Regions from separate parts of the Halothiobacillus diazotrophicus genome, predicted to be linked through region 2. Evidence: predicted binding sites of a transcription regulator. Region 2 holds the regulator's gene; the other holds the start of a gene.

Region 1 (14,529 bases), 190 kb from region 2:
CCAGATCACGTCGTAGCGCGGATGATTGCCCTCGCTCAGGATGCGCGCACCAAGATCACCCGTGGACAAACGCAGGACGTGGACCGTGAGATCCGGCATGTCCTTGCGCGCTGCAGCCAGGTAATCGGCGATTTCCGGCTCTTCCAGTGCGGTGTAGACCGTGATTTCTCCGGCCTGCACCGTGGATACCTTGGTCACGGCTAAGCCGAAGATCATCGCGGCCATGCTCCAGGCCACGGCCTGGGCGACTGACTTGAATTGCATCGTTGAAGGTCCCCTGCAAAAAATTAGGCCGGGAATCTATCACGCAGAACCCATAAAATTTATGAATATTCCATGACACTTTGCAATAAGCAGAACCACGGTCGAAAATTCGGCCAAGTCCGGAAAATCGATCAAACAGACGCTGGATCGTCCAGGCAAACCATTCCGCCCGACGAGTGGCGAGTTGAATTTGTCCGTTGATCTTGGTTTCGACGCCGGGCTGTGCGTATACTTTCGGCCCGTTTCACGCCGGGCCAGTCCTGCCGGACCGCCCTCGGCTCATTCACCACAAGACGTCGAGCACATCATGCAGTTAGCGATTTTCGATTTGGACTACACCCTGATCGAAGGGGATTCCGACCATGCCTGGGGACAATATCTCGCGGACATCGGCGCCGTCGACGGCACGGAGTATGCCCAACGCAACCAGATGTTCTACGAGGAATATCAGCGCGGCACACTGGATATCCAAGCCTTCCTGAAGTTCTCGCTGGCGCCGCTGACTCGGTACCCGAGGGAACAGCTCTACGCCTGGCGATCGCAGTTCGTGAACGACATCATCGTGCCGATGATCCGCGAACCGGCCCGGGATCTGGTCGCCCACCACCGCGAGAAAGGCGACGAACTGATGATCATTTCCGCGACCAACGCCTTCGTCACGGAACCGATCGCCGCCCTGTTCGGGATCGAGCATCTGCTCTCCACCCGTCCGGAAATCAAGGATGATCGGTACACCGGCAACTATGTGGGTACGCCCACCTTCCAGGCGGGCAAACGGGTCGCCCTCGACGAATGGTTGAACGAACGTGGCGTGCAGCCGACCAAGACCTGGTTCTACTCGGACTCGCGCAACGACATCCCGCTCCTGGCCACCGTGGATCACCCGGTCGCCGTCGACCCGGACACGGTCCTGAAGCAGCACGCCGAAAACGAAGGCTGGTCGATCATTTCCCTGCGTTCCTGATCGGGACGCGTGTGATCGGGTTGGACCCGATCGGTAACGAGCATACGCCCCGCGTGGATCAGGTCGTCGGCAGGGTTACGCCCCGCTGACCCTGATACTTCCCGCCCCGATCCTTGTAGGAGGTCTCGCAGACCTCATCGGATTCCAGGAACAGCATCTGCGCCACACCCTCGTTCGCGTAGATACGCGCCGGCAACGGCGTGGTGTTCGAGAACTCCAGGGTCACATGGCCTTCCCACTCGGGCTCGAGGGGCGTCACGTTCACGATAATGCCGCAACGGGCATAGGTGGACTTGCCCAGACAGATCGTGAGCACGTTGCGCGGGATGCGGAAATACTCGATGGTCCGCGCCAGGGCGAAGGAGTTGGGCGGAATGATGCAGACGTCGGACTCGACATCCACGAAACTGCGCTCGTCGAAGGCTTTCGGGTCGACGATGGTGGAGTTGATGTTGGTGAATATCTTGAATTCGTTGGCGCAACGCACATCGTAGCCGTAGCTCGACGTTCCATAGGAAATCAGCCGCTGATCACCCGAGCCGCCCCGCACCTGCTGCGGTGCAAACGGTTCGATCATGCCGTGCTTCTCCGCCATTTCGCGGATCCAGCGATCCGATTTGATACTCATACCCCACTCCTACAGTAAACCGGTTGATTGCGTCCGCATTTTGGTGACGCGGGCAACCGATGTCCAGCAGGAATTGCGGTGCGATCAGCCTCTTGCACCGAACATATAGCGCTTTTTGTCCTCCGCGTCGCCATCCGCATCGTCCCGGGCACTCGGTTTTGGCGCGGACTTCTTCGCGGGCGGGGCCTTTTCACCATCGCCGAGCAGTCCCTGATGCTCGGCCAACTGCAATGCCAGGAGAATCAGATCCTCTTCCTCCGATTGGTCCGCGATCTGGAGAATCTTCATCGCATAATCCTTCTCGGCAATGAACCGGTAGGTATCGACTTTGACGTTCAGGGCACGGAGCAGTTTGAGTTTGAATCGTGCAACCAACTGCATTAATTCAGGATCCATCATTTACCCCTTGATCTCAGGTGAGCTTGATTGCCCTATCGAGATGCAAATAACGCGCCATCGATCCAACCCCCTCTTTTTCCATAAGAACCCGGTAATTCTCCGATGGAGCAAGACGGGCCGTCGCACCAACTTGAACCTCGAAAAACACCGGGGCACTATTATTGAGCAGACCCAGACAGCTGGCGGCGTCGGCCAACGCCAGACAATGCTAAAATGTCACCGAGGCACCGAATCCACCGGGCACAGCCTTCTCAACCATTACCTGAGGGTTATTCCATGCGCAGCGTTCACCATCGCACCCATCCCCCGTTCAACGGCACCCATCGCAAACTGGGCGCCGCCCTGCTGGCCGCCGTACTGGCACTGGGCATCGGCGGCTGCGCAAGCAATCCCCCCGCCAGCGACTCAGCCAACGCCGCCCCCGCGACGAGCGCGCCGAATGCGAGCAACTCGGCGGCGGCGGATAGCAGCGGCTACGACAAGTACGAAACCACCAACGAAGCAGTCAATTTCCTGGGGGGATCGGCTGAAGCGGTCGCCAAACTCATGGACAAGGCCTTTGCCGAATATGGCCGGCCCAACGCCTACATCAAGGGGGAGGAAGGCGGCGGTGCATTCGTGTTCGGCGTCCGCTACGGCAAGGGCGAACTCGTGACGAAATCGGGCTTCAAGACCACCGTCTACTGGCAAGGCCCCTCCGTGGGCTGGGATTTCGGCGCCGATGCCGGCAAGGTATTCATCCTGGTCTACAACCTGCCGCAACCGGACCTGATCTATCAGCGCTTCGCCGGTGTCAACGGCTCGCTGTATTTCGTCGGTGGCCTGGGCATGAACTACCTGCGTTCACAGGATATCGTCGTCGCCCCGATCCGCGTGGGTGTCGGCATGCGACTGGGCGCCTCCGTCGGCTACATGCAGTTCACCAAGGATCACTCCTACATACCATTCTGAGCCCCGCCCCGACGGCACCGCTTTCAGACGACGCAAAGGCGCGGACTTCCGCGCCTTTTCTTTTTTTGCCCCCTGCAAATCCCACAACGCACGGGGGCCGGTGATCAGGCCTGGTGCGTGAACAGATAGCCGGTCAGTGCCAACCCGAGCAAAGCCACCAGGGCATTGGTCAGCACCCCCATGTGCACCCAGTACCCGGGCGGAATCTCGACGGGTCGCAAGGTATCGAGCGTCGTCCGGTACTGCTTGATCGCCACCGCACACACGACCGCGCCCAGCAGGATGAAGGAAAGACCGATCCAGAACGATACCCCCCGGGACATCTGGGCCGGGGGCATCTTGGCGAGCATGTTGACGAAGAGATCGAACCGTTCGATCACAAAACCGAAGGCCATCAGGGTCAGCCCGGTCCGATTCCAGGCCATGAGCGTACGCTCCGCCGCGAAGAATACCCGTGGATCGTTCAAGTCCGACATCTTGCCCCCCTGCCCTTCATTGACGCCCCGCCCTCAGGCTCGCACACCTGCGACACTGCTTGTACTCTAGCCCGATTCGATGAAAAAAGGCGCCGATCATGCAAAACCTTGAGGAGCTTCTGACCGAAATCCGGGATTGCCGCCTCTGTGCGCCCCACCTCCCGCTGGGTCCGCGTCCCGTTCTGCAGGCAGCCGAACTCGCGAAAATCCTGATCGTGGGACAGGCGCCCGGCACGCGGGTGCACAAGACCGGCCTGCCTTTCAACGATCCCAGCGGAGACCGCCTTCGGACCTGGCTGGGCATCGATCGCAGCCAGTTCTATGACCCGACTGCCATGGCCATCGTTCCCATGGGGTTCTGCTATCCGGGGACAGGAAAATCCGGCGACCTGCCCCCGAGGCCGGAATGTGCCGACACTTGGCGTGCGCCCCTGCTGGCGCGGCTGCCCAACATTCGATTGACCGTCGTCATCGGCCGCTACGCCATCGCCTATCATCTGCCCGACTATGGGCGGAATCCCGGCGTGTCGACAGTGGTGGCGGATTGGCAGAAACACTGGCCGGACATCATCCCCCTGCCGCACCCCAGCCCGCGCAACAACCGCTGGCTGAAACAGCATGACTGGTTCGAGCGCGACGTGATTCCCGCGCTGCAAAAAAGGGTGGCGGACATTCTCATGCCCGCCACCCCGTTGAATCCGTCCGAACGCGCCATGCCTTGAGGGCGATGCGGCCACGCTATGCCGGCTTGCGCTGCTTCTCGTACAGGAACTTCAACACCTCGTGCCGATAGTGGTTGTACTGGGGATCGTCCGCCAGGGCCAGCCGGTCGCGCGGACGCGGCAGCTCGACCGAGAGAATCTCGCCGATCGTCGCCGCCGGACCATTGGTCATCATCACGATACGGTCGGAGAGCAGCACCGCCTCGTCCACGTCGTGGGTGATCATGATCACGGTGTTCTTGAGATCCGCCTGGATCTCCATCAGCGAATCCTGCAGATGCGCCCGCGTCAGGGCGTCCAGCGCACCGAACGGTTCGTCCATCAGCATCACCGAGGGCTGCATCGCCAACGCACGGGCAATCCCCACCCGCTGCTTCATCCCGCCGGAGATCTGATCAGGCCGCTTGTGCATGGCATGGTCCATATGCACCAGTTTCAGGTTGTGCTCGATCCAATCCTTCATCTCGGCCTTGGTCTTCTTTCCCTTGAACACCTGCTGCACCGCCAGTTCGACGTTCTCGTAGGCCGTCAGCCAGGGCAGCAGCGAGTGGTTCTGGAACACGACGGCACGCTCGGGACCCGGTTCGGTCACCTCCCGGTTTTCCAGCAGGACGCCGCCTTCCGTGGCCTGATACAAGCCGGCGACGATGTTCAGCACCGTCGACTTGCCGCAGCCCGAGTGGCCGATCAGCGAAACGAACTCGCCCCGATCGATCTTGAGATCGACCTTGTCCAACGCCCGGAACATACCGTTCGACGTGGGGAAGTCGATCGAAACCTGACTTAATTCCAAGTGGGCCGTACTCATCTTGATTTACTCCTCAATTCTTATTCGTTCAACGCAGTACTGCGCCCTTGTCCCAGGAAACCCAGCGTTGCAGCATGAGCATGATGCGATCGAGGATGAAGCCGATCAGGCCGATCACGATGACCGCCACCATGATGCGGCTGAGCGAATCGGAAGAGCCGTTCTGGAACTGATCCCACACGAATTTGCCCAGACCCGGGTTCTGCGCCAGCATCTCGGCCGCAATCAGCACCATCCAGGCGATGGACAGGGAGAGGCGAAGACCGGTGAACATCATCGGCACGGCGGACGGCAGCACGATGCGGCGCACATGGGTCAGCCAGCCCAGACGCAGGACGCGGGATACGTTCTTCAGGTCCTGGCTGACTTGGGCCACGCCCACGGCCGTATTGATGATCGTCGGCCACAGACAGCACAGCAGCACCGTAATCATGGACACGAGATAGGACTTCGAGAACATCGGATCGCTGCTGACGTACACCGCACTGACGACGATGGTCACCAGCGGCAGCCAGGCCAGCGGCGACACGGGTCGGAACAACTGGATCAATGGATTGATCGCCGCATACAGCCCCGACGAAAGCCCGATGGCAATGCCGATCGGAATCGCGATCAACGACGCGACGATGAAGCCCGAAAGCACCGTGAAGAGACTGGTCCCGATCTGGCTGAAAAAGGTCGGCTGGCCGGTGTAGGGAATGATGACCGGCTTGTAGCTCGGATCCTTGGCCATCCGCTCGGCATCGCGCTCTTTCTGGCGCGCATAGAAAGCCGCCTCTTTTTTCTGAGCCTGTTCGTACTCCTGATACAGGTTGTCGGCCTGCGTCGCAACCTGCACCGGGCCCGGAAAGGTACCCAGCGAGGTATGAATCTGTTCGGCCACCACCGACCAGATCACCAGGAATACGGCGATCCCGATCAAGGGCAAACCCAAGGTTCGTCCCATGATCGCCAGCTGATCGCGCGGATTTTCGCCCCGCAGCAACTTGACGACCGGCATGAGAAAGGCCGGTAGAGACATGTTCTTAGTCATGGAAAACTCCCGAATGTGACTGGAAGGCGCCCGGCCACCCTGACCGGACGACCGACGCGTTAGATGGTCTGATCACCCTTCAGACCCAGGGTGAAACTCTTCAGGTACGCGTTGGGCTTGGTACCGTCGTAGGTCACGCCGTCGATGAAGTTCGCGGTAGCCGGCTTGTAACCCGTCTCCTTGGCGAAGTCCGGGAAGTCGGACGGCTTGAACTTGCCTTCGGCAATCAGGGCCATTGCCGCACGTTGATAGATGTCCGGACGGTAGACCGACTTGGCGGTTTCCGCGTACCAGGCATCGGTCTTTTCGGTCGGAATCTGACCCCAGCGGCGCATCTGGGTCAGGAACCAGACGGCATCCGAATAGAACGGATAGGTCGCGTTGTAACGGAAGAACACGTTGAAGTCCGGCACCTTGCGGATGTCCCCCTTCTCGTATTCGAAGGTACCGGTCATGGACTTGGCGATCACGGATGGATCGGCACCCACGTACTGCGGCTTGGACAGGATCTTCACCGCCTCTTCCCGATTGGCGTTGTTGTTCGCATCCAGCCAGTAACCGGCACGGATCAATGCCTTGACCACCCGAACGGCCGTGTTCGGATATTTCTTGACGAAATCCGCCGTCATGCCGAAGACCTTCTCCGGATTGTTCTGCCAGATTTCGTAGTCGGTGATCACCGGCACGCCGATGCCCTTGACGATCGCCTGCTCGTTCCACGGCTCGCCCACACAGTAGCCGTCGATGGTGCCCGCCTGCAGCGTCGCCGGCATCTGCGGCGGCGGCGTGACGGACAGCAGCACGTCGGCATTAAGCTGACCGGATGTATCGCCCTTGAGGGGATTGTAGAAGCCCGGATTCAGACCGCCCGCGGCAAGCCAGTAGCGCAGATAGTAGTTATGCGTGGATACCGGGAACACCATGCCCATCTTGAACGGCTTGCCTTCCTTCTTGTACTCGTCGACCACCGGCTTGAGGTATTTCGCCGAAATCGGGTGCACCGGCTTGCCATCCGGCTGCTTGGGCAGATTGGGCAGCATATCGGCCCACACCTGGTTGGAAACCGTGATGCCGTTGCCATTCAGATCCATGGAGTACGGCGTGATGATGTGGGCCTTGGTACCGTAGCCGATCGTCGCCGCCAGCGGTTGCCCCGCCAGCATGTGTGCGCCGTCGAGCGTGCCGCTCACAACGCCGTCGAGCAGTACTTTCCAGTTCGCCTGAGCCTGCAGGGAAACGTAGAGTCCTTCGTCCTCGAAGAAGCCCTTTTCGTAGGCAATGGCCAACGGCGCCATGTCGGTGAGTTTGATGAAGCCGAAGGTCAGTTGCGGCTTCTCGGGATAGCCGAGCTTTTCATCCGCCCACACGGGCATCGCTGCCAGACCGCTGCCGAGGGCGGTGCCGACTGCTGCGGCGGTCGCCGTCATTTTCAGGAAGTTGCGTCGCTGTGCGTTAAAAGCCTTTGAATCCGTCATGATCTTCTGTACCTCATCAAAATTTGCAAAAAAAAACGCCCACGCAGGACTATCCCGCGTGAGCGCCATTGCTCATCACCCTTCGATTAGCAGACAGACCACCGTTGGCCCATCAACGACAAACAACTATGCAAGACGGGTGCCAATTATTTTTCCATATAAAATACATATGGTTACCAATATTCACACGAGACCCCCCCCTGCCCACGCACCAGAATCAGACACGGCCTGCACTCGATTGGCGCGATATTCTTGGAGGGAGCAGGAAAATCGGGATAAAACCGTCTCGACCGATCTGGCTTGGCTTATGCTTGCTTTATGGCAAACGACATTGAAAAATTGCGGGCGCTGGCATGCTTCACGTTCTGCGCGATAGAACCCTGCCAGCCCACCTCACCGATCCAGTGGTTGCAGTGCTTTGCATTGGCGCCGTTGCAAAGGAAACCGAAATACGTCCAACATGGCACTGAAAGTCATCATCATCGACCAGAACCCGGATCGTACCGCCGTCCTGGAGCAGGCCATGCTCGACCTCGGCCACAAGGTCGTGGCACTGCTCGGGGCCAATGACGACATCCTGACGGCCGTCCATCAAAACAAGCCGGACGTCATCCTGATCGACATGGCGCTTCCCGACCGGGACACGCTCGAAGCCATGCGGCTGATCACGAACGAAATCCCCCGTCCGATCGTCATGTTCGCGGAACAAAGCGACAGTCAGACCATCAACGAAGCGATCGCCAGCGGGGTCAGCGCCTATGTCGTCGATGGGCTCGACCCCCGTCGGCTCCGCCCGATCATGGATGTCGCCATCGCCCGCTTCAAGGAGCACCAGGCGCTGAAATCCGAGCTGGAAACCACCCGCAACCAACTCGCGGAACGCAAGGACATCGAACGTGCGAAAGGCATCCTCATGCGGGCCAAAAATATGGACGAACCAGCCGCCTACGCCGCCCTTCGCAAGATGGCCATGGACCGGAACGCCCGACTTATCGAGATCGCCCGCATGCTGATTACTGCCGAGGAACTGCTGCGCTGAGCCGCATGAAGCCAGGCCGTCGCTGATCCATAGCCGCGAGACACGACGCGAACACACCGTCCTTGGCCGCCCCGGACGATGCGATCACCGGGGCTTACGCCCCAGGAAAAAAAATGCTCTAATGCCCGCCGTTGAACCAATGTGGGTTCAGCCGAAAAGTCGACAAAGGTGTCCAGAGCCGCCGAGTTCTCTCGCGCAGCCGGGCACCTTTTGTCTTTACCTAAGTCAAAGAACCCATCCACCGACAGCATTGCGCGGGCCCGATCCCGCAGGGAGCCCCATGAATCTCAAGGAATTCAAGCAGGCCGGCCACTGGCCCACGTTACTCGCGGCCTTTCTCTACTTCGACGTCTCCTTCATGGTCTGGGTGGTCCTCGGCCCGCTCTCCCTGTACATCACCCAGGATCTGAACATCCCGCTCAGCGAGAAATTCACCCTGGTGGCCATCCCCATCCTCTTCGGTGCCCTGCTGCGCATTCCTCTCGGGATGTTGGCCGATCAAATCGGGCCAAAGCGGGCGGGACAGTTTGCCCAGATCCTGGTCATGGCCGCCATGGCCTATGTGTTCCTGTTCGGCCTGCACTCCAAACTCGCCGTGGAAATCCTGGGCGTATTCCTCGGTCTGGCGGGCGCCAGTTTCGCCGTGGCGCTGCCCCAGGCGAGCCGCTGGTATCCGCCGAAATTCCAGGGCATCGTGCTCGGCATCGCCGGGGCAGGCAACCTGGGCGTCGTCCTGGATTCGATGATCGTGCCATGGCTGGCGGAGGTCTACGGCTGGCAACAGGTGTTCGGATTCCTGCTGATCCCCTTGGTCATCATCTTTATCGCCTACAGCCTGATGGCCAAAGACGCCCCCGAGGCGCGCAAACCCGTGACGTTGAAAAACTACGGTCTGCTCCTGCGCGACCCGGACAGCTGGTGGTTCATGTTCTTCTATTCGATCACCTTTGGCGGTTTTGTCGGCCTCGGTAACGCGCTGCCTCTGTACTTCACCATCTGGCACCACGTGTCCGGCATCACCGCCGGCCTGATGGTGGCCATCGTAGTGGCGGCAGGCTCCCTATTCCGTCCGGTCGGGGGTTACGTGGCCGATCGCATGGGCGGAATTCGCGCCCTGACGATTCTGTTCGGCATCGTCGCACTCAGCTATCTCACGGTCGCCTTCATGCCAAGCGCGGCCATGCCGCCTGCCGCCGACCTCACGAACGCGAAGGTCGCCGGATGGAGCCTGTCCACCATGCCGGCGATCGCCTGGATCTCGACCCTGGTGTTCTTCATCGGCGCCATCGGCCTTGGTATGGGTAACGGTTCCGTGTTCCAACTCGTCCCACTCCGCTTCCGTGGCGAAATCGGCGTGATGACCGGGCTGATCGGTGCGGCAGGCGGCATCGGGGGCTTTCTGCTCGCGAAGGCGCTTGGCATCTCCTACGGCAACACCCACAGCTTCATGCTCGGTTTCCTGGTATTTGCCGCCCTGCCCGTGATCGGCATTATCGGCCTGGTGCGTGTCCGCCACCGCTGGCGCACGACCTGGGGCGCCACCTCCGGCGCTCGAGTATGACGCACCCTCGAAGATGACCGACATCGAAACGCCTGGGCTGCAAGTCGACTTCGGTTTCGCGACCGATCCCGGTCGACGGGGAGAGAATCAGGATTTCGTTGGTGCAGTCATACCGAACGAACCGGCGCTCAGCCTTCGCGGGGCCACCTTCTGCGTGGCGGACGGCGTGGGTGGTCACGCAGGCGGTCGTATCGCCGCCGAGCTCACCGTCGGAAATTTTCTAGAAGGCTTTTATGCGCTTGCCGATACACTTGGCATCGAGGCGCTGGCGGCTCGCTCCCTCGGGGCAATCAACAGCTGGATCCATGCGCAGGGACGACAGGATCCGAATCTTTCAGGCATGGCTACGACATTTACGGCATTGATTCTGCGCGGCCGGAATCTCCATGTCGTCCATATTGGGGATTCCCGAGCCTATCTCCTTCAGGCGGGGCACTGTGAAATTCTGACCGAGGACCATACCCTCAAACAACCGGATCTTCAGCATGTACTCTATCGGGCCGTCGGACTCGAGGAGCAGATTCGCGTCGACCACCAAACCCGCGAACTTCAGGTCAACGACCGCCTTCTGCTCTGTAGCGACGGTGTCCATGGCGCCTTGAGCACCGAAACGCTTCGCGACCTGTTGGCAAGCGGCACGGAACCTCAGGTACTTAGTGAGCGAATCGTGGCAGAGGCACTACGGCAGGGCAGTCAGGACAACGTCACCGCGCTCGTTGTGCATATTCGCGGTCTGCCGGCAACGGACCGCCATCACCTCGAAACGACTTTTGGTCTTCTCCCCATCAAGGAGCCACCCGCAGCAGGGGAAATCATCGATGGGTTTCAGCTGATTCGCACGATCTCCAATGGCCGCTATAGTCGGTTAATGCTTGCCCAGGAGACGGATGCCGCGGAGAAGCAACCCCGTCCGGTCGTCCTCAAGTTTCCGCAACCCCGCGTTGCCAGCGACCGAGAATATCGTGCCGCTTTCGTCCGAGAAGCACTGATCGGCAGTAGGGTGCATAGCCCCTGGATCGCCGAAATCATCACCCTCCCAAGGGCTCGGCAAAGTTGTCTCTATTCCGTCATGCCCTACTACACGGGCCAGACATTGAGTGCATTCATCGAGCAACAGCACCCCATCGGCCTGACGACGGGAGGGCGAATCGGCGTTCAATTGGCCAAGGCACTGTATGCGCTCCACCGCCAGCGGATCATCCATCGCGACATCAAACCCGAAAACGTCCTGCTACTCGAAAATCGAGAACTCAAGCTGCTCGACCTCGGTGTCGCGCGACTTCCTGGCTGGGAAGATCGCAACGATCCCGCACTTGTGAACGCCATACCTGGAACCCCCAGCTTCATGGCTCCCGAGCAGTTCGATGGCGAGCGCGGAAACACGGCAACGGACGTGTACGCCCTCGCCGTCACCCTATTCTACCTTTTCACCCGAAGTTACCCGTACGGCGAGATTGAACCCTTCAGCCATCCGCGATTTGCCAAGCGTAAGTCCCTATGCACCTTACGACCAGATCTCCCGCTATGGCTGGATCATCTGCTCGACAAGGCGCTGAGCACGGATCCTGCCGAGCGACCGCAAGACAGCATGGAATTCGCCTTCGAACTCGAACAGGGCCTAAGTGGTCAAGCTCAAGGGCTTCCCCCAGCCAGACCCCTATTACAGCGGAATCCTGTCCGATTCTGGCAATTAGTCTCCCTATTTCTGTTCATCTGCCTGATGCTTTCGCTGTGGGGGTTAACACACGCGTGATCTCTCGCGTAGTCGCGTCATCAACGCCCCATCTTCATACGCCGCCAAACTCGTTTGCACGCTATTGGTGCAAAAACGAGTTGACGCTGAAGATAACCGCATGAATTCGCTTAAGTTCGAAAATGGCACAGAAAATGCTTATACCTGGTAAAGTGTCAGCGTAGGCCAATGGCGGCCTTGACGGCGGCACCAATGAGTAATGTAAAGACAATGGCGTCTTTGTGAGCACTCGGACTCAGGTCCGACGGCCACAAAGGCGCTTTTTCGTTTTGTAATCCAAGATGGGGTTTCACCGGGAAATGTCCAACAACACAGCGACTGATTCTGGAACGGGCCAGCCGATTCGGCTGGGATTCGTCGGTCTCACCGACTGCGCCCCGCTGGCCGTTGCCGAACATCTCGATCTGTTCGCGCGGCATGGTCTGAATGTGGAGATCAGTCGGGAGCCATCCTGGGCGAACGTCCGCGACAAGCTGGCACTCGGCCTGCTGGACGGTGCCCATCTGCTCGCCCCCATGCTGCTGGCGGCAAACCTCCGACTCGACAGACTTTCGGAGCCCTTGTGCAGTTCGCTCAGCCTCGGGCTGGGTGGCAACGCCATCGTAATGGCTCGACCGCTTGCGAAACAGCTCGATGCTTCCTCCGAAAGTCCAGCCCCGCTGGAATCCGCCCACCGGCTTGGCGAACTGCTGCGCGACCCGAGCGAACAAACGAATCGGCGCCGGAAACTTCGCTTCGCGGCCGTCCACCCCTACTCCACGCATTACTACGAACTCTGCAGCTGGTTGGCAGCGGGCGGCATCGATCCGATCAAGGACGTCGAAGTCGTCTACTACCCCCCGCAATTGATGCCGCAACGCCTGCGCGACGGCGTCATCGATGGCTTCTGCGTCGGCGAGCCTTGGGGCACCATTGCCTGCCAGCCCGTCGTTGAGGGTGACCAGCCGCCGGGCGTCCTGATTGCCACAGGGCCGATGCTCTGGGCCAACAAGTCCGAAAAGATGCTGGCCGTCAGCGAACAGTGGGCCGAATGCAATCCCGATCAGCATCTGGCCCTGATCACGGCACTCATGGAAGCGGGCATGTGGCTCGATGCCTCGGAGGAAAACCGCCGAACCGCAGCCATCTGGCTGGCGGACCCTCGCTGGATCGGCCAACCGATGAACCTGCTCCTGCCTGGCCTATCCGGGGACGAGAATGCCAACGGCATTCCGTGGCTGCGTTTCTCCCGGGACAACGCCCAATTCCCCTGGCGCTCCCACGCCGTGTTCTACCTGGCACAGATGCTGCGTTGGGGGCATATCAACCGGGCCATCGATCTGCGCGTCATCGCGGAGCGCAGCTACCGTCCGGCCCTGTTCCGCCATGCCGCGCAGACCCTCGATATGGGGACACCGACCATCGACTATCTCCCCGAAGGACTGCACCAGCATCACTGGACCCTTTCGCCGGCCACGCCGGGGCCGCTGATCCAGGGACCGGACGTATTCTTCGATCAGAGCACGTTCAACCCCTTCGACATCACCGGCTATCTGTCGTCCTTCGTCGAAGGCGACCGGACCAATTCCCCCGCGACGGGCATCAACCACCTGATTCCCACGCTGGAACACCTGACACTGCTGAACAGCACCATCGATTCGAACATGACCGAACTGGAGTATCTGCCATGACCGCACAAACCCCTGAGACCAAACCGCGCCTCGTCCTCATCGGCAACGGCATGGCGGGCGTCCGTACGCTGGAGGAGCTGCTGAAGCTCGCGCCGGACATGTACGACATCACCGTCATCGGCGACGAACCCTGGGCCAACTACAACCGCATCATGCTCTCGCCGGTACTGGCCGGGGAGCAGACCATTCCCGACATCATGCTCAATGACGACGACTGGTATGCGAAGAACGGCATCACCCTGCACAAGGGTATCCGTGTCGAACGGATCGACCGCCTGCGTTGCGAGATCATCACGGCGGACGGGCAGAAATTCCCCTATGACCGCGCCATCATCGCCACCGGCTCGCGCGCCTTCATTCCGCCCATTCCCGGCGCCGAGCTGCCCGGCGTCGTCGGTTTCCGCAGCATCGCCGACGTCGACACCATGCTGGCGGCCTGCAAGCCGGGCGGCCATGCCATCGTCATCGGTGGCGGTCTGCTGGGGCTCGAAGCCGCTGCCGGCCTCGTCACGCACGGTATGAACGTGACCGTCCTGCACCGCAACGGCAATCTCATGGATCGCCAGCTCGACCCGGCTGCCGGCCGCCTGCTGGAACAGTCCCTGACCGATCGCGGCATCAAGATCCGCCTGAACGCCAACACCAAAACCCTGCATGGCACGGATCGCGTGAGCAGCGTCGAATTGGCCGACGGCACGACCCTGCCCGCCGATCTCGTGGTCATGGCCGCCGGTATCCGCCCGAACATCGACGTCGCCCTCGCCAGCCGCATTCATTGCGAGCAGG
Region 2 (14,529 bases):
GCCGGTGAAACGCGGATCCTGGGGCCTCGGACGACTGTTGATGTAGGCAGCCACGTCCCAGGCCTGTTGCTCGGTCAGGGTCTTGGGCATGCCGAATGGCATGTTGGCATGGATGAAGCTCGCGGCAGTACTGACAGAGTGCATGCCGGCGCCCCAGTTGTAGGAGTTCTTGCCCCAGAGCGGCGGGAAGACGACCTGACCATTCACCGTGCGTCCCTGTCCGTCACTACCGTGGCAAAGTGCGCAACTGGCCTCATAGACCTTCTGTCCGCGCGTCAGATCGGGAGACTCGGCGGGGGCTGCCAATTTGGGAAATCCACGACCCGCCATCTTCTCGTCGCCCACGGGCGCACCCTTGGCAAGGAAATAGCTATAGCTTTCCAGGGCGAGCAACACGTCGCTGTTCAAGGGGGGCGCCTTGCCGTTCATGGAGTACATGAAGCAGCCCTGCAGCCGTTCCTGATAGCTGTTTACCTTCTTGTTCTTGCTGCGATAGGCGGGGTAGGCCGGGTAGGCGGCCCAGAGCGGTGCGCTGTCCGCCAGACGACCGGCATCGAGGTGGCAGTTGGCACAGCTCAGACTGTTGCCGACGTATTTCGGTGCGTATTTCGGGGTATGGTTGAAGATCTTCTGACCGAGTTTGATCATGTCGCCGAAGGGGCCTTCGGGGATGGCGCTGTCCGGCGGGGGGACGAAGTGGGCCACAGCGGTATCCGGAGCCGCCTGCACCGACTGCCCGGCCAGGAGCAATACGAGGGACGCGATGAGTCGATATGTGATCATGGGAACCAGCTCCTGAATTATTGGACGGAGATTTTTGCCAGATAGCCGGCAACCGCCGTGATTTCCGCAGGGGTGAGTCGCTTGGCGACGGCGGCCATCAGTCCGCCGGCACCCGGGGCGCGGTGATCCTGTTGCCAGGCCTTCAGCTGTTCCTCCGTATAGGTGGCGGATTGACCGACCAGCGCCGGGAAACTTGGTTTGACGCCAACCCCCATGGGGCCGTGGCAGGCAAAACAGGCCGGAATGCCGCGTGACCAATCACCTTGGGTTAGCAGGTTCTGCGCCAGCTTGTCCTGATCGGAGCTTGCGGCGGGGAGTGCCGATACCTTCGGTGCAGGCAGACTGGCGTAGTAGGCCGCGACCGCCTTCATCTGCGCCGGCGTCAGCTGCTTGGCGAAGGGGGACATGATGGGATTGCTGCGTGTACCGTCCGCATAGTCCGTGAGTTGTTCGCTCAGGTAGGCGGCACCCATGCCGGCCAGACGGGGAAAGTTGGCGAGCGGATTCCCTTGGCCCTGGGTGCCGTGACAGGTGGCACAGGCCGGAACGCTCCCGATGCCATGGGCGGCGATCTGTGCGCCGGTCAGGTCTGCAGCCTGAACGTTCAATGCGGCCGACAGGCCGGCACCGAGCCCCAGAAGCACGCCGATCATTCGCGCCCGCGGGGTGCGGGCAGTCTTGGGTGATGTCACGTTCCAATCCTCCTCGAGGTTGTTAGACGAGGGGTGCGCGCCGAAGCACGGGCCCTCCGGTCGGGCATTAGCATGCATCGCCGCAAATTCGCGAACCGCCGGCCATTGCCGACAGGGGCGCCCGCAACACGCGGATGGACATGCGTGGTTTGAATGTAGTTGATGTTTTTTACTCTCGCGCTCATGGGCATCCGTGATTTTTTTTGGGCGAGTGAAAACGGGATTTATGGTCAGAGGTGCGCCATCATTCAGGTTCGCCGAACCGGTTCTCGATCAGTTCGCGTAGCGCCGTCATTGCTTCGTTTTCATCGGCACCTTCCGTGGCGATCCGAATCTCGGTGCCCCGGGCGGCGGCCAGCATCATGAGTCCCATGATGGATTTGCCGTTCACGACCTTGCCGTGACAGATCACGCTGATCTTGCAGCTGAACTGCGAGGCCGTCGTGGAGAATTTGGCGGCCGCGCGGGCATGGAGCCCCAGTCGGTTGATGATTTCGATATTTTGCTCGGGCATGCGCTATTCCCTTTCGGTCGTCCTGAGACGATGGATTCCCGCGGTGACGGACAGGGATTAAATCCCATCCCCTTCGATGATGCCTTCACGACCGCCCGTCGCGACCCGCTCGGTCATCTGGGGGAGGTTCAGCTGCGGGTAGTTCATGGCGCGGACCACCATGGGCAGATTGACCCCGGAGATGACCCGGACACGGTTCTTGTCTTTTAGTCGATGGGCGATGTTGGAGGGTGTGGAGCCGTACATGTCGGTGAGGACCAGTACGCCGTCCCCTTCGTCCAGATCCGCAATACGACGACGCGCGCGGTTGAGCAGGTCGATGGGGTCGTCATCCTGATGGACGGAGAGCTCGCCGGCGGGCATGGGAATCTTTTCCAGCATGTCGGTGGCGGTTTCGAGTAACTGCTCGCCAATTTTGTTATGACAAATCAATAGGATGCCAACAGTCATTATCGCTCCGTTTCTAAATCACGATGTCGGATGAGGATATTGGGAAAGGCGGTCTTCAGATCCGTATAGAGATGCTCGACCATGTAGACCGACCGATGCTTGCCGCCGGTGCAACCGACGGAACAGGTGACGTAACTTCGATCGGTCTGCGTGATGGCGGCAAGCGTGTCGCCCAGAAATCGTGCGAGATTCGCGCGCGTTTCGTGGGTGATGGGGTGCTGCTCGAGGTATTCGATGACCTGGGTCGTCTTGCCGCCATGGGGCCTGAGATCCGGTAGCCAGTGCGGGTTGGGCAGGTGGCGGATATCGAACAGGAAGTCGCTGTCCAGCGGAATGCCGTTCTTGAAGCCGAAGGATTGCAGCAGGATCAGCGGACCGCGCCGGGCGCCTTCGAGGATCCGGTTGCGGATATCCTCACGGAACTGGTGGATGCTCGTATGGCTCGTGTCGATGATCAGGTCGGCCTGATGGCGCATCGGGGCCAGCAGTTCGGCCTCCCGCTGAATGGCTTCGAGCAGATGTTCGACCTTCGGGGAAAGCGGGTGGCGTCGTCGCGTCTCGCTGAATCGGGCAACGAGGCGCGCTTCGCTGGCTTCTAGGAAGAGACTCTGTATCTTCAGGTTTTCATAGGTTTTCCGAAGACTCTGGATTCGTGCCGGCAGGGCATTCAGTGCGGCTTCAGGCGAGCGTGCATCGATACTGATGGCGATCCCGCGCGCATTGATCTCGCCCTGCCTGAAGAGCAACAGGAGATTGTCCAGCAGTTCGGGGGGCAAGTTGTCGATGCAGTAGAAACCTGCATCCTCCAGGGCTGCCAGGGCAATAGATTTCCCGGAGCCCGATTGTCCGGTGACAATCAGTACGGTTTCGGGGATGGCGAGCATGTGTTGCATTGGCGCTAGTGTATCTGTATCCGGACCCGGTGCCGACTATTACGTCGACATTGTGCCGGATAGCGGGATCTGACCACCAGCGCGCCGCTCATTTTTCCGGGTAGGGGTGCCACTGGGCGGCATACGGCTGGCCCAGCAGGCGCTCACCGGTCGTCGATCGTTCCAGATTATGTTGACGGACCACGGTTTCGACGAAGACGGCGATGTTTCGACCCGGAGCCACGGGTAATCGGAACAATGGGAGCTCTTCACCGCAAATGCTCACCTTGCTCCGTTCGCCATGAAGCCGGGACTCGGCGCGCATCGACCGATGGTCCGCCGCATACAACTCGATGATCAGGCGGAGGTTTTTTCGCTTTTTCAGGGCGTTGTCGCCAAACAGGGCGCGGACATCGATGATCCCGAGGCCGCGGACTTCCAGATGGTCGCGGATGGTTTCCGGGCAGCTTCCCTCGATGCCCTGATTGCCGCGCACGAAGCACGGCGCGTCGTCCGCGATCAGACGGTGGCCGCGGGAAAGCAGTTCCAGGGCCAATTCGCTCTTGCCGATACCCGATTCCCCCGTGATCAGTACACCTGATCCGGCAACCTCCATGAAGACGCCATGCTGCCAATGTTGCGTGGCGCTCTGCCGATGGGTCCTGAGCCATTCGGAGATTTCGTCCACGGTCATCGTGCAGTGGAGGATGTTGGCGGCCGTACGGGCTTGCGTGGCAACCCAGGTCGGAACCTCCTCGGGGGTGATGTCGCAGAGAATCCAGATTTCGGCATAGGTCGGAACCGGATCATTACGCTCGCTCAGGGCGCGCCGTAACGGTGCGTCGATCAGGGCGATCGGTTTCGGATCGAGGGGGTTCAGGCGATCGAAGGCGGACTCTGGGTCGAAGAGACGGCGATAGACCGGGTCCCGGGTATCCGTCGGGTGTTTGGCGTCCAGAGGCTGAATGACGGGGACGGCGCGGTGCATCGGGTGGCTCAATGCGGATATCGCGACAGGAACCGACGCTTATTCGGCATCGGCGGCTGGCGGATCGTGCAGCCATTCGATGAGCAGGTTGCGCACGCGCTCGGGGCTTTGCGCCTGCATGATGGCGTCACGGTCATCCGGGCTGGACAGGTGCTCTGCCAGGGAGCCCAATACCATCAGGTGTGCTTCGGGGCATTCTTCCGGGACGATGAACCCGATAATCAGATTGACCGGCTCGTTGTCCGACGCACCGAAATCGATCCCTTCGGTCAGGCGGATCAGCGCGCCGCGCGGACGCAGCGTTTCGCTATCCCGGCCATGGGGAATCGCGATGCCATGGCCGATTGCGGTACAACCCAGCCGTTCGCGTTCGATCAGGATTTCGTAGATGTGGGTCGCGCTTTGGCCGCCCAGTTGGTCATCGGCCAGCAGGCCGGCGAGAACTTCGAGAACCCGTTTGCGGCTTTGATAGACCTCATCGATCAGAATGTGCTGCAAGGGGAACAGTTCAGCGATGTTCATGAAGCACCTGTTCGCAGGTTGGAATGCTGTGGGTGAGCGGGACGGGACCGGTAAAAATCGAGCAAGAGGATACTCCAAAAAGTCAGTCGGGGCACGCAAGTGAATGCGATACCCCGATTAATTGGCTCATGGTTGTGCGTTTATCGAGCGTAAGATCGTGTCTCGATCAGCGGTGCTCGGTCATTTTTTCCTTGTGCTTGACGATCTGGCGGTCCAGCTTGTCGACCATGGCGTCCACGGAGGCGTACATGTCCTCGGAGGATGCGTCGGCGTGGACATCGTTGCCGCTCATGTGCAGTGTGGCTTCTGCTTTCTGGATCTTCTTTTCCACCGTCAGAATGACATGAACGTTGATCACCTTGTCGAAATGTCGCTTGAGCCGCTCGAACTTGTTTTCCACATGGTCCCTGAGCGCATCGGTGATGTCGACATGATGTCCGGTGATTTCAATTTGCATGGTGAGCTCCTTTAGGCCTTAGATCAGGCGCTTTCGGTCGGTGGACGAGGCGATGCCCATCGCCTCGCGGTACTTGGCAATCGTGCGCCGAGCGACATCGATGCCTTGTTCGGTAAGCAGGTCGGCGATCTTGGCGTCCGACAAGGGCTTGCGGGGGTTTTCCTCATTCACCAGCTTCTTGATCATGGCGCGAATGGCCGTGGCCGAACATTCGCCGCCGTCGCTGGTGCCGACATGACTGGAGAAGAAGTACTTGAATTCGAAGGTGCCGCGCGGGGTCAGCATGAACTTCTGGGTGGTGACCCGACTGACCGTCGACTCGTGGAGGGAGAGTTCGTCGGCGATTTCCCGGAGGACGAGGGGCTTCATCGCCACTTCGCCCTGTTCGAGAAATTCTGTCTGATGGGCGACGATGGCCCGGGCCACGTTGAGCAGGGTTTCATTCCGGCTGCGCAGACTCTTGATGAACCAGCGCGCTTCCTGCAGATGGCTGCGGATGTAGCTGGCGTCCTCACCGCGCGAGCTGCGGTTGATCATGCGGGCATAGGTCTGGTTGACCCGAAGTTTCGGCGCGATTTCCGGGTTCAGGTCCACATGCCAGGCATTGTTCCGGAAACTGACCAGCACGTCCGGAATCAGGTAATCCGCTGCGACGGAACCGACACTGGATCCCGGTCGGGGATCGAGGCCCTGCAGAATCATCAGGGCGCCTTCAAGCGCGGTCTGATCCACGCCGAGGGCCCGTTGTGCCTGTTGGTACTCGCGCTGGGCAATGGTTTCGATGAGGTTCTGTTCGCAGATCCGCATGGCGACGTCGCGATAGGGCAGATCTTTCGGTTTGTGCTGCAGCTGCAGGCAGAGGCATTCGTTGAGATCTCGGGCGCCTACGCCAATCGGGTCGAGAGACTGGATGAGATGTAGGACGGTCGTGATGTCCTCGATCTGGAGGTTCGGCCAATCTTCGATCAGCATGGCGTGAATTTCTTCCAGGCTGTCCGCGAGGTACCCCATGTTGTCGATCGACTCGATCAGGGCGGCGGCGATGGCCGTATCGCGCTGCGTCAGATGGGTCAGGTGGATCTGACTCAGCAGATGATCCCGGAGGCTTTCGACGCCGCTGGAGGTCGTCGCGTAGGGATCGAATTCGTCGTGATTGTTTTCCGGCGCGCTGAATGAGGTGCTGCCGTCGGATTCGTAGTAGTCCTCCCACTGCGAATCCACGGTGAACGGATCCTCCGGCGTGGTTTCGTCCGTGCCCGAGAGCAGGGCTTCGCCGGCAAGCGCATTGGGGTCTTCCTGATAGTCCGAATCGACCGTCTCGCTGCCCTCGGCCAGTTCGGACGAGGGACCCTCGCCTTCAGAGAAGTCGTCAGTGTCGGCAATTTCCAGCAGCGGGTTGGTTTCGACTGCCTGCTGAATCTCCAGTGCGAGTTCCAGTGTGGAGAGCTGCAGCAATCGAATCGACTGCTGCAATTGCGGCGTCATCGAGAGGCTTTGCCCCAGGCGAAGTTCCAGGCCGGCTTTCATGACTGGGCGAGCCCGGCGTGATCTTGGGGCAAATGAATCTTGTCTGATGTTCCGTCGGCATCAGAGGTGGCTGGGTAGGGGATTGTCGATCGCAGGATTATGAACATGTGAGTTAGTTTAACTGAAAAACACGGTCCGCCAATATGGGATTGCATCTGCGCCAACGCATCGAATTGTCCCCGAGTGAATCGCCGCGAGCGGGCGTGATCAGAGGGTGAAATGCTGTCCGAGATACACCGCACGGACTTGCTCGTTGGCGAGAATCGCCTGGGGCGTGCCTTCGGCCAGGATCTGCCCATCGGAAACGATATAGGCACGCTCGCAGACGCCGAGGGTCTCGCGGACGTTGTGATCCGTGATCAAAACGGCGATGCCGCGCTCGCTCAGATGCGTGACGATCCGCTGGATGTCGATGACGGATATCGGGTCGACGCCAGCGAACGGTTCGTCCAGCAGAATGACGCTGGGGTTAGCGGCCAGTGCCCGAGCAATTTCAACCCGCCGACGTTCGCCCCCGGAAAGGGCCTGCCCGAGATTGCGACGGATGGAGCGGATATGCAGTTCGCCCAGCAGGCTTTCCAGTGTCGTCTGTCGTTGAACTGGGCTGAGATCGCGCCTCAGCTCTAGCACGCCCATGATGTTCTGCTCGACGGTGAGCTTGCGGAACACCGATGCCTCCTGCGGGAGGTAGCCGAGTCCCAGGTGGGCTCTTTCGTCCACCGGCAGCAGGGTGATGTCCTGCCCGTTCAACCAGATCTGCCCCTGATCGGCGGCAACGAGGCCGACGATCATGTAGAAACTGGTCGTCTTGCCGGCGCCGTTCGGCCCGAGAAGGCCGACGACTTCCCCCGCCTGCACTTCCAGCGAGACGCCTTGGACGACGGCACGCGCGCCGTAGTGCTTGACGAGGGACTCCACGAACAATACGGGTGGCTGCTTCATGTTCTGGTCTTGCATTACGGTTTGACGGATTGCGTCGAGGTATTTCCGGATGGTGTGTCATCCGTGGATGACGGGTTTTCCTTCTTGTTCCGCGGCTGGATGGTGACATGCACGCGGCCACCGTTATCGGGGCCTCCGGCCTGAACGACTTCATCCTTCATGTTGTAGGTGATGCGCTGGGCGGCGAGACGATCGCCCTGACGGTTCAGTTGGGCATTTCCGGTCAGGACGATTTTCTGTTCGGTCGCCAGGTAGGTGGCGTGGGTGGCGGAACCCTTCACCAGCTGGTTTTTTTCATCCAGTTCCTGAAAGGTGGCGGGCTTCCCGTCCAGTTCGGCGCGAACCAGTTGACCGTTCTTGACGTACAGCGTGGCCTTGTCGCCGGTGGCATGCAGGCTACCCTGATCGATGACGACCTGACCGGTATAGACGCTGGTGCCATTCTTGTAGTCGGTGATTTTTTCGTTGGCCGACACCTCGATCGGCTTGCTCCGGTCGGCCTTGGCGGCAAACGCGTTCGGGCTTGCCAGTGCCAGGGCTGCCAGCGTCAGGGCGATCAGCGACGTCCCCGTTCGTGATGTCGGGTACTCCTGCAGTGCGGGCGTGTGGAATGGGTTCTGTATCATGGCTGCGCTCCGAGGGCGGTCTGGTCCTGGGAAGAAGGGGAATCGTCTGGTTGACGTGTCGCGGGGGTTGGTGTCTGTACTGTTGCGGCGGGACGATAGCTGTCCTGAACTTGGGACTGTTCGAGTCGCTGTTCCCGGTAGTTCAGACGGAAGCTTGTGGCGTCGCTGGACCAGACCGGGTTGCCCTGGTCATCGAGTTCCGCGAACCGGCTCTTGTCGTCACTGCGTGCGGTGTCCGTTCTGGGCGAGATGTCGAGCGTCTCGCTGCGGAAACGGAGTGGACCCTGCCGATTGTACGCGGCGCGTTGCCCGATTACCCCGCCGCTCAAGCGGATGTCGGTCAGCGCCTCGTCGGCCGTGCCGATCGGTGCGGCGAGTCGCCATGGCGGCCCGGCGTGCTGGCGGTCCGAGACGATGAGTTCGGGGGCTGACATCGCATACCCACGATCGCCCGTATCGTGCTGTACGGTTTTGCCATGGAGCGTCCACTGGAGCTGGCCGGATGCCCCGAACTGTCTGGCGACAAATCCGGTGAAACGCTGGTCGGTTTCTGCTGCATGTCCTGTTTGCGGGCCCGCATGTTCCAGATTGTTGCGCCAAAGCAGGAACCCGAGCACCACGAACAGCAGTGTCGCGAGCGTGATCTGACTGATGACGTTCTGGGGCACGGTTGACGTCGTTCCTACTGATGATCGGCGATGACGGTCGACCAGGCGTCGCGGGCATCGATAAGTAGATCGATGAACTCGCGGACGGCACCCTGTCCACCGCCCAGGGTCGTCACCCAGTCCACCCGGGCGCGGATGGCGGCGGGCGCATCGGCCACGGTTGCGGAAACACCGGCGCGGTTGAGCATGGGGAGATCAATCACGTCGTCGCCCATCACGGCAATGGCCTGGAGCTCGACGTCCAGGGTTCGAGCCAGCTCCTCCAGGGCCGGCCCCTTGTCCTTGATGCCGATCATGCAGTGCCGGATGCCGAGATTCTCGGCCCGATGGCGCAGCGCGGGGGACGCCCGGCCGGAAATGATCGACACCTCGATGCCGATCTTTTGTGCAAGTTTGATGCCGTGACCATCCCGGGAATGAAACACCTTGTGTTCCTCCCCCTGCTCCGTGAAATGGAGGCGTCCATCCGTCAGGACACCGTCCACGTCGAGCACCAGTGCCCGGATCTGTTTCAGGCGGGTCAACAAATCGGTTTGACTCATGTACGTATCCCTCAGGCAACGCCAGCGCGAAGCAGGTCGTGCATGTTCAATGCGCCGATGACGGTCCGGTTGTCGTCGAGCACGAGCAATCCATTGATCTTGTCGCGCTCCATGATGGCCATGGCTTCGGCCGCCAGGATGTCTTCGCTGCAGGTTCTGGGGTTGCGGGTCATCACTTTTTCGATTGGCAGATTGAGATCGAATTCGGTCTGGTCCAGGATGCGGCGCAAATCCCCGTCGGTGAACAAACCCAGCAATTTCTCGTCGTCATCGATGACGGCGGCCATCCCCAGTCCGCCGGAGGAGATGGTGATCAGGGTCTGCTTGATCGTCTGGTTGTACTGGACCTTGGGAATGCGTTCCCCGGTATGCATCACGTCGCGCACCCGCAGCAGCAGGCGACGGCCCAGTGCCCCACCAGGGTGCGACAGGGCGAAATCCTCGGGCTGGAAGGCACGCGCGTCGAGCAGCGCGACGGCCAGAGCGTCGCCCATCACGAGGGCGGCGGTTGTGCTGGCGGTCGGTGCCAGATTCAGCGGGCAGGCTTCCCGGGCTACGGATGTATTTAGATGTGCATCAGCAGCCTGTGCCAGAGTCGATTGCGGTTTGCCGGTCATCGCGATCAGGGGGCTCCCCAGGCGCTTGATCACCGGAAGGATGGCCAGTACTTCGGCGGTTTCTCCCGAGTTGGACAGGGCGAGCACGACATCCTTGCGGGTGATCATCCCGAGGTCGCCATGACTGGCCTCGCCGGGGTGGACAAAGAAGGCCGGTGTGCCGGTGCTGGCCAGCGTGGCGGCGATCTTGCCCCCGATGTGGCCTGATTTTCCCATGCCCGTCACGATCACCCGACCTTCGCAGCGGAGCATCAGTTCGCAGGCGTTGACGAAGGCCTCGTCGATTCGCTCGCTCAGGGCCAGACAGGCTTGGGTTTCGATATCAATGACTTGCTTAGCCATTGCCAGAAGGTTATTGGGATTCATAGATATTCGATATGATGATGCACACAAAAAAGGCAAGGCAGTATAGCAGCCGACGCCGTCCCGCCCTCAATCCGGTTGATTTCTATAGGCGGCATGGGCGGCGCAGCGGGCGATGCCCCCGGAATTTGCGAGGCAGGATTGTGCGGCAAGGCGTTACAAATTTGCACAGCAGGCGGGACAAATAAATGTTAGTCTCGCTATTATTTCGCATGCGAACAACCTGGTGTTTTATCGGGTCGTGGCCAGGGTTGCGATGCGGAGTCACAGACTTGCCGATGTGGTGTACAAGGGCGTTGTGTCGATTAGGGGGGAGGGGTTTCGGTGGGAGCAGTGTCCGTGAAACGGGAATCGGAATTTCTGGCTGATGCGACGGTTCGTCAACAGGCGGCCGCCCAGGCATTGGGCTGCGCGCCTCATTTTGCCGATACGTTGCGTGATGGCAGCCCCGCTCCGACGGTTGCCGTGATTCCTCCGGGGTCGTTCTGGATGGGCGCCCGGCAGGGTGAGTACCAGGTCCAGCCGGTTGAGATGCCGCGACACGAGGTGCACTTTCCCCGAGCATTCGCCTTGACGACGGGCGCCATTCGCCGTCGCGAGTACAACCAGTTCCTGATGGCGACGGGGCATCGTCGGCCGCGCGCCTACTCATGGCATGATCTGGACTTTCCGATCTACAACGTCTCGTTTCATGATGCAGTGGCCTACGCGGACTGGCTTTCCCGGGAAACCGGCCAGCGGTACCGTCTACCCACCGAGTCCGAATGGGAATATGCCGCGCGGGCGGGTACCGACACCATGTTCTATTTCGGAGACAAGATCCGGCGCGAAGAAGTCAATTGCGCCGGCGGCCTGCACTGCACCCGAGGGCTGTTCCTCTGCGGGATCGGACGGCCCGTGCCGGTCGGTAGCCTGCCGCCCAATGCCTGGGGGCTGCACGAGGTGCATGGCAATATGCAGGAACTGACCCTGGATCATTGGCGCAGCGGCTATCGACTGAATGCCCGGGTCGGTGATCAGCCCTTCCAGAGTCCGGACAAGCATGATCGTCGTTTCCGCGTCGTGCGCGGTGGCTCCTGGTTCGACGGGCCCGGCGCCTGCCGGAGCGCCTCACGTGCCCAGCGTTTCGAGCATGAATTCGATTTGAACCTGAGTTTCAGGCTGCTTCGGGAGTTGCCTGCGTGAATTCCTCGAGACGATCGATCTGGGTCGGGTTCCGACAGCGTCTGGCGACCTCGCTGATCCAGGACTTCTACCCGGAAGGCATGCCGGACGACTGGCGCAACAATTACCTTGTGATGATGACGAGTGCCGTATGGATCGCCGATACGGATGCCGATGCGGCCGACGCCCTGGCCGCCGTGGCCGATGCGCCGAAACCGGTGCTCGCCGTCCTTGAGCGGGGGGCAGGTGCCGCCCAGTCGCCGTTTACCGACTGGCTGGTCGACCATGCCGATCTCCCCGTGATTCGGCTTGCTCCAGACGAGGCACTCTGGCGCCCGGACGCGGCCGCCAGTGGGTGCCGGGTTGGCCTGATCCCGGCACAGGATCAGCCGAAACTGCTCCGTACATGGATCGAGTCGTTCATCGCGCAGGCGCCTGAAGTGCCCTGTGCCTTGTTTGTCGACGGCGATCAACCTTCCGTACCGACGATGGAGCGCTTGCAAACGCTCGTAGAGCTCATGGGGCTATGATGGAACCCTATATCCAATTCGAACGGGTTTCCTTTTCCCGCGGCCGGCGAGTGATTCTCGACTCGGTGGATCTGTCGATCCCCCGCGGCAAGATCACGGCGATCATGGGGCCATCCGGTACCGGAAAGACCACGCTGCTGCGGCTTATCGGCGGGCAGATCAAGGCGAGGTCCGGCAAGGTGATGGTCAATGGCCTGAATATGGGGCGGGCCGGTCGGAACGATCTGTTGGCCATGCGTCGCCGGCTCGGCATGCTGTTTCAGAACGGTGCACTGTTCACGGATCTGACGGCGCGGGAAAATGTAGCCTTCCCGTTGCGGGAGCATTCGCATCTGCCTGAAGCACTCATTCAGCGGATCGTCGCGTTGAAGCTACAGGCCGTCGGGCTGCTGGCTGCCGCCGATCAGATGCCAGCAGAGCTGTCCGGGGGCATGGCGCGACGTGTCGCACTGGCGCGGGCGCTTGCCCTGGACCCCGAGCTCATGCTTTACGATGAGCCCTTCACGGGACAGGATCCGATCAATCTCGGGGTGCTTCTGCGATTGATCGCTTCCTTGAATAGCGCGCTGGGGCTGACCAGCGTGCTGGTGTCGCATGACGTGTCCGAAGCCCTGTCCATTGCCGATCAGGTTTATGTGATCAATGAAGGGCGCGTGGTCGGGGCGGGAACGCCGGAAGATTTGATGGCTCAGAAGGCGCAGTCGCCGTTTCTGCGCCAGTTCCTGGATGCGGACCCCGATGCGGCCACGGGGCAATCCGACTCCGGGCAGCGGCTGCTTGCGGATGCGCTCGGTTTGTCGAGTCTCACCCATTTCGATCAGGAGTCCAGATAGTGCAGGCATGGGTCAACACGCTGGGTGACTTTCTGGCGCTATTGGGGCGCTGGGTGTTGTCGGCGGCGCAGCACACCGGTCGGATGGCCTTTTTTACCGGTGCTGTCTTCCTCCGATTGATTCCGGCCTGGACGCGGCCGCGCCTGATTGTCCAGGAGGTTTATGCCATCGGTGTCCTCTCGCTGGTGATTATCCTGATCTCCGGCGCGTTCGTCGGTCTGGTGCTGGGGCTGCAGGGGTACAATATCCTGTCTAAATTCAATGCAACCGAATCGCTCGGCGTGATGGTGGCGCTCTCCCTGGTCCGTGAGCTGGGGCCTGTCGTGACGGCCCTGTTGTTCGCGGGCCGTGCCGGCTCGGCAATCACGGCGGAAATTGCCCTGATGAAGACTACTGAGCAGTTGTCCGCCATGGAAATGATGGCGGTCGATCCGTTGCGCCGGGTTGTGGCGCCACGGTTCTGGGGCGCGCTGTTTGCCATGCCGCTGCTGGCGGCACTGTTCTCCCTGGTGGGCATTCTTGGTGGTTATCTGATCGGTGTCGTGGTGCTCGGTGTAGATGCCGCGTCCTACTGGGGACAGATCCAGCAGCAGATGGCACCGGTTGAAGATGTACTCAACGGCGTGATCAAAAGCTTGGCGTTCGGTTTCGTGATCGGCCTGATTGCCGTCTTCGAGGGGTATGATGCCGAGCCGACCTCCCTGGGGATTTCCCGGGCGACGACGCGTACCGTGGTGTTGAGTTCCCTGACCGTGCTGGGGCTGGATTTTGTTTTGACTGCCTGGATGTTTGGGGCTTAAGTAATGAATACACAACGTGGCATTGAAATCGTGGTGGGCGCCTTTGTTCTGGCGGGGATCGTCGCCATGCTGCTGCTGACCCTGAAGTGGAGCAACTTCGGCAGCACGTCCATCCATGGCTATACGCTGACGGCGGAGTTCGACAATGTCGGCGGTCTGACCGACCGTTCTCCGGTAAAGCTGGCCGGGATGACCATCGGCCGGGTCGAGCGGATTACCGTCGATCCCAAGACGTTCGAAGCGGTCGTCACGATGGTGATTGGCAACCAGTACAACAACCTGCCCAAGGATTCCTTTGCCAGCATCTACACCGCCGGCCTGCTCGGCGCCCAGTACATCGAGATTTCACCCGGTGGGGATACCAAGGTGTTGAAAAACGGAGATCGGATTGCCATGACGCAGTCGGCGGTCATTCTGGAAAAAGTGATATCCAAGTTTCTTTTCAATAAGGCAGCGGAAAAATGAGACACGTCCAGCATTTGCTATGGGCCTTGAGTCTGGTCAGTGCGGTTGCCCAGGCCCAGACCGTCAATCTGCAACAGGCCACGGAAATGGCGCTGAATGCCGATCCGCGGATCGAGGAGCAGCGCGCCAATGTGGCGGCGGCTCAGGCCCTGATTCATCGTGTTGAGGGGGAGG

Evidence for each region. The regulator sigma-54, encoded in region 2, starts transcription at its own class of promoters, with help from an activator protein. The targets are predictions, from matches to a motif close to TGGCANGNTNCNTGCTT.
Region 1: a site for sigma-54 is predicted at 7,849-7,865, ahead of A9404_RS00205 (CmpA/NrtA family ABC transporter substrate-binding protein). Genes of this name have one in related genera too.

The regions. Positions count from the first base shown of each region.
Region 1 covers NZ_CP016027.1:55,192-69,720, reverse strand. Annotated here, with positions in the region: gene A9404_RS00250 (ABC transporter substrate-binding protein) at 1-264, opposite strand, end outside; gene A9404_RS00245 (histidinol-phosphatase) at 572-1,228, shown strand; gene dcd (dCTP deaminase) at 1,287-1,856, opposite strand; gene A9404_RS00235 (hypothetical protein) at 1,941-2,237, opposite strand; gene A9404_RS00230 (DUF1134 domain-containing protein) at 2,532-3,206, shown strand; gene A9404_RS00225 (YidH family protein) at 3,311-3,682, opposite strand; gene A9404_RS00220 (uracil-DNA glycosylase family protein) at 3,781-4,404, shown strand; gene A9404_RS00215 (ABC transporter ATP-binding protein) at 4,421-5,212, opposite strand; gene A9404_RS00210 (ABC transporter permease) at 5,241-6,245, opposite strand; gene A9404_RS00205 (CmpA/NrtA family ABC transporter substrate-binding protein) at 6,305-7,720, opposite strand; gene A9404_RS00200 (ANTAR domain-containing response regulator) at 8,181-8,759, shown strand; gene A9404_RS00195 (MFS transporter) at 9,040-10,320, shown strand; gene A9404_RS00190 (bifunctional protein-serine/threonine kinase/phosphatase) at 10,334-12,073, shown strand; gene A9404_RS00185 (CmpA/NrtA family ABC transporter substrate-binding protein) at 12,373-13,743, shown strand; gene nirB (nitrite reductase large subunit NirB) at 13,740-14,529, shown strand, end outside.
Region 2 covers NZ_CP016027.1:240,785-255,313, forward strand. Annotated here, with positions in the region: gene A9404_RS01070 (c-type cytochrome) at 1-783, opposite strand, end outside; gene A9404_RS01075 (c-type cytochrome) at 801-1,475, opposite strand; gene A9404_RS01080 (HPr family phosphocarrier protein) at 1,720-1,989, opposite strand; gene A9404_RS01085 (PTS sugar transporter subunit IIA) at 2,047-2,439, opposite strand; gene rapZ (RNase adapter RapZ) at 2,439-3,332, opposite strand; gene A9404_RS01095 (hypothetical protein) at 3,421-4,299, opposite strand; gene A9404_RS01100 (PTS sugar transporter subunit IIA) at 4,339-4,821, opposite strand; gene hpf (ribosome hibernation-promoting factor, HPF/YfiA family) at 4,988-5,278, opposite strand; gene A9404_RS01110 (RNA polymerase factor sigma-54) at 5,297-6,805, opposite strand; gene lptB (LPS export ABC transporter ATP-binding protein) at 7,013-7,747, opposite strand; gene lptA (lipopolysaccharide transport periplasmic protein LptA) at 7,762-8,373, opposite strand; gene lptC (LPS export ABC transporter periplasmic protein LptC) at 8,370-9,041, opposite strand; gene A9404_RS01130 (KdsC family phosphatase) at 9,056-9,583, opposite strand; gene A9404_RS01135 (KpsF/GutQ family sugar-phosphate isomerase) at 9,595-10,566, opposite strand; gene A9404_RS01145 (formylglycine-generating enzyme family protein) at 10,903-11,748, shown strand; gene A9404_RS01150 (hypothetical protein) at 11,745-12,257, shown strand; gene A9404_RS01155 (ABC transporter ATP-binding protein) at 12,254-13,090, shown strand; gene mlaE (lipid asymmetry maintenance ABC transporter permease subunit MlaE) at 13,090-13,890, shown strand; gene mlaD (outer membrane lipid asymmetry maintenance protein MlaD) at 13,894-14,355, shown strand; gene A9404_RS01170 (TolC family protein) at 14,352-14,529, shown strand, end outside.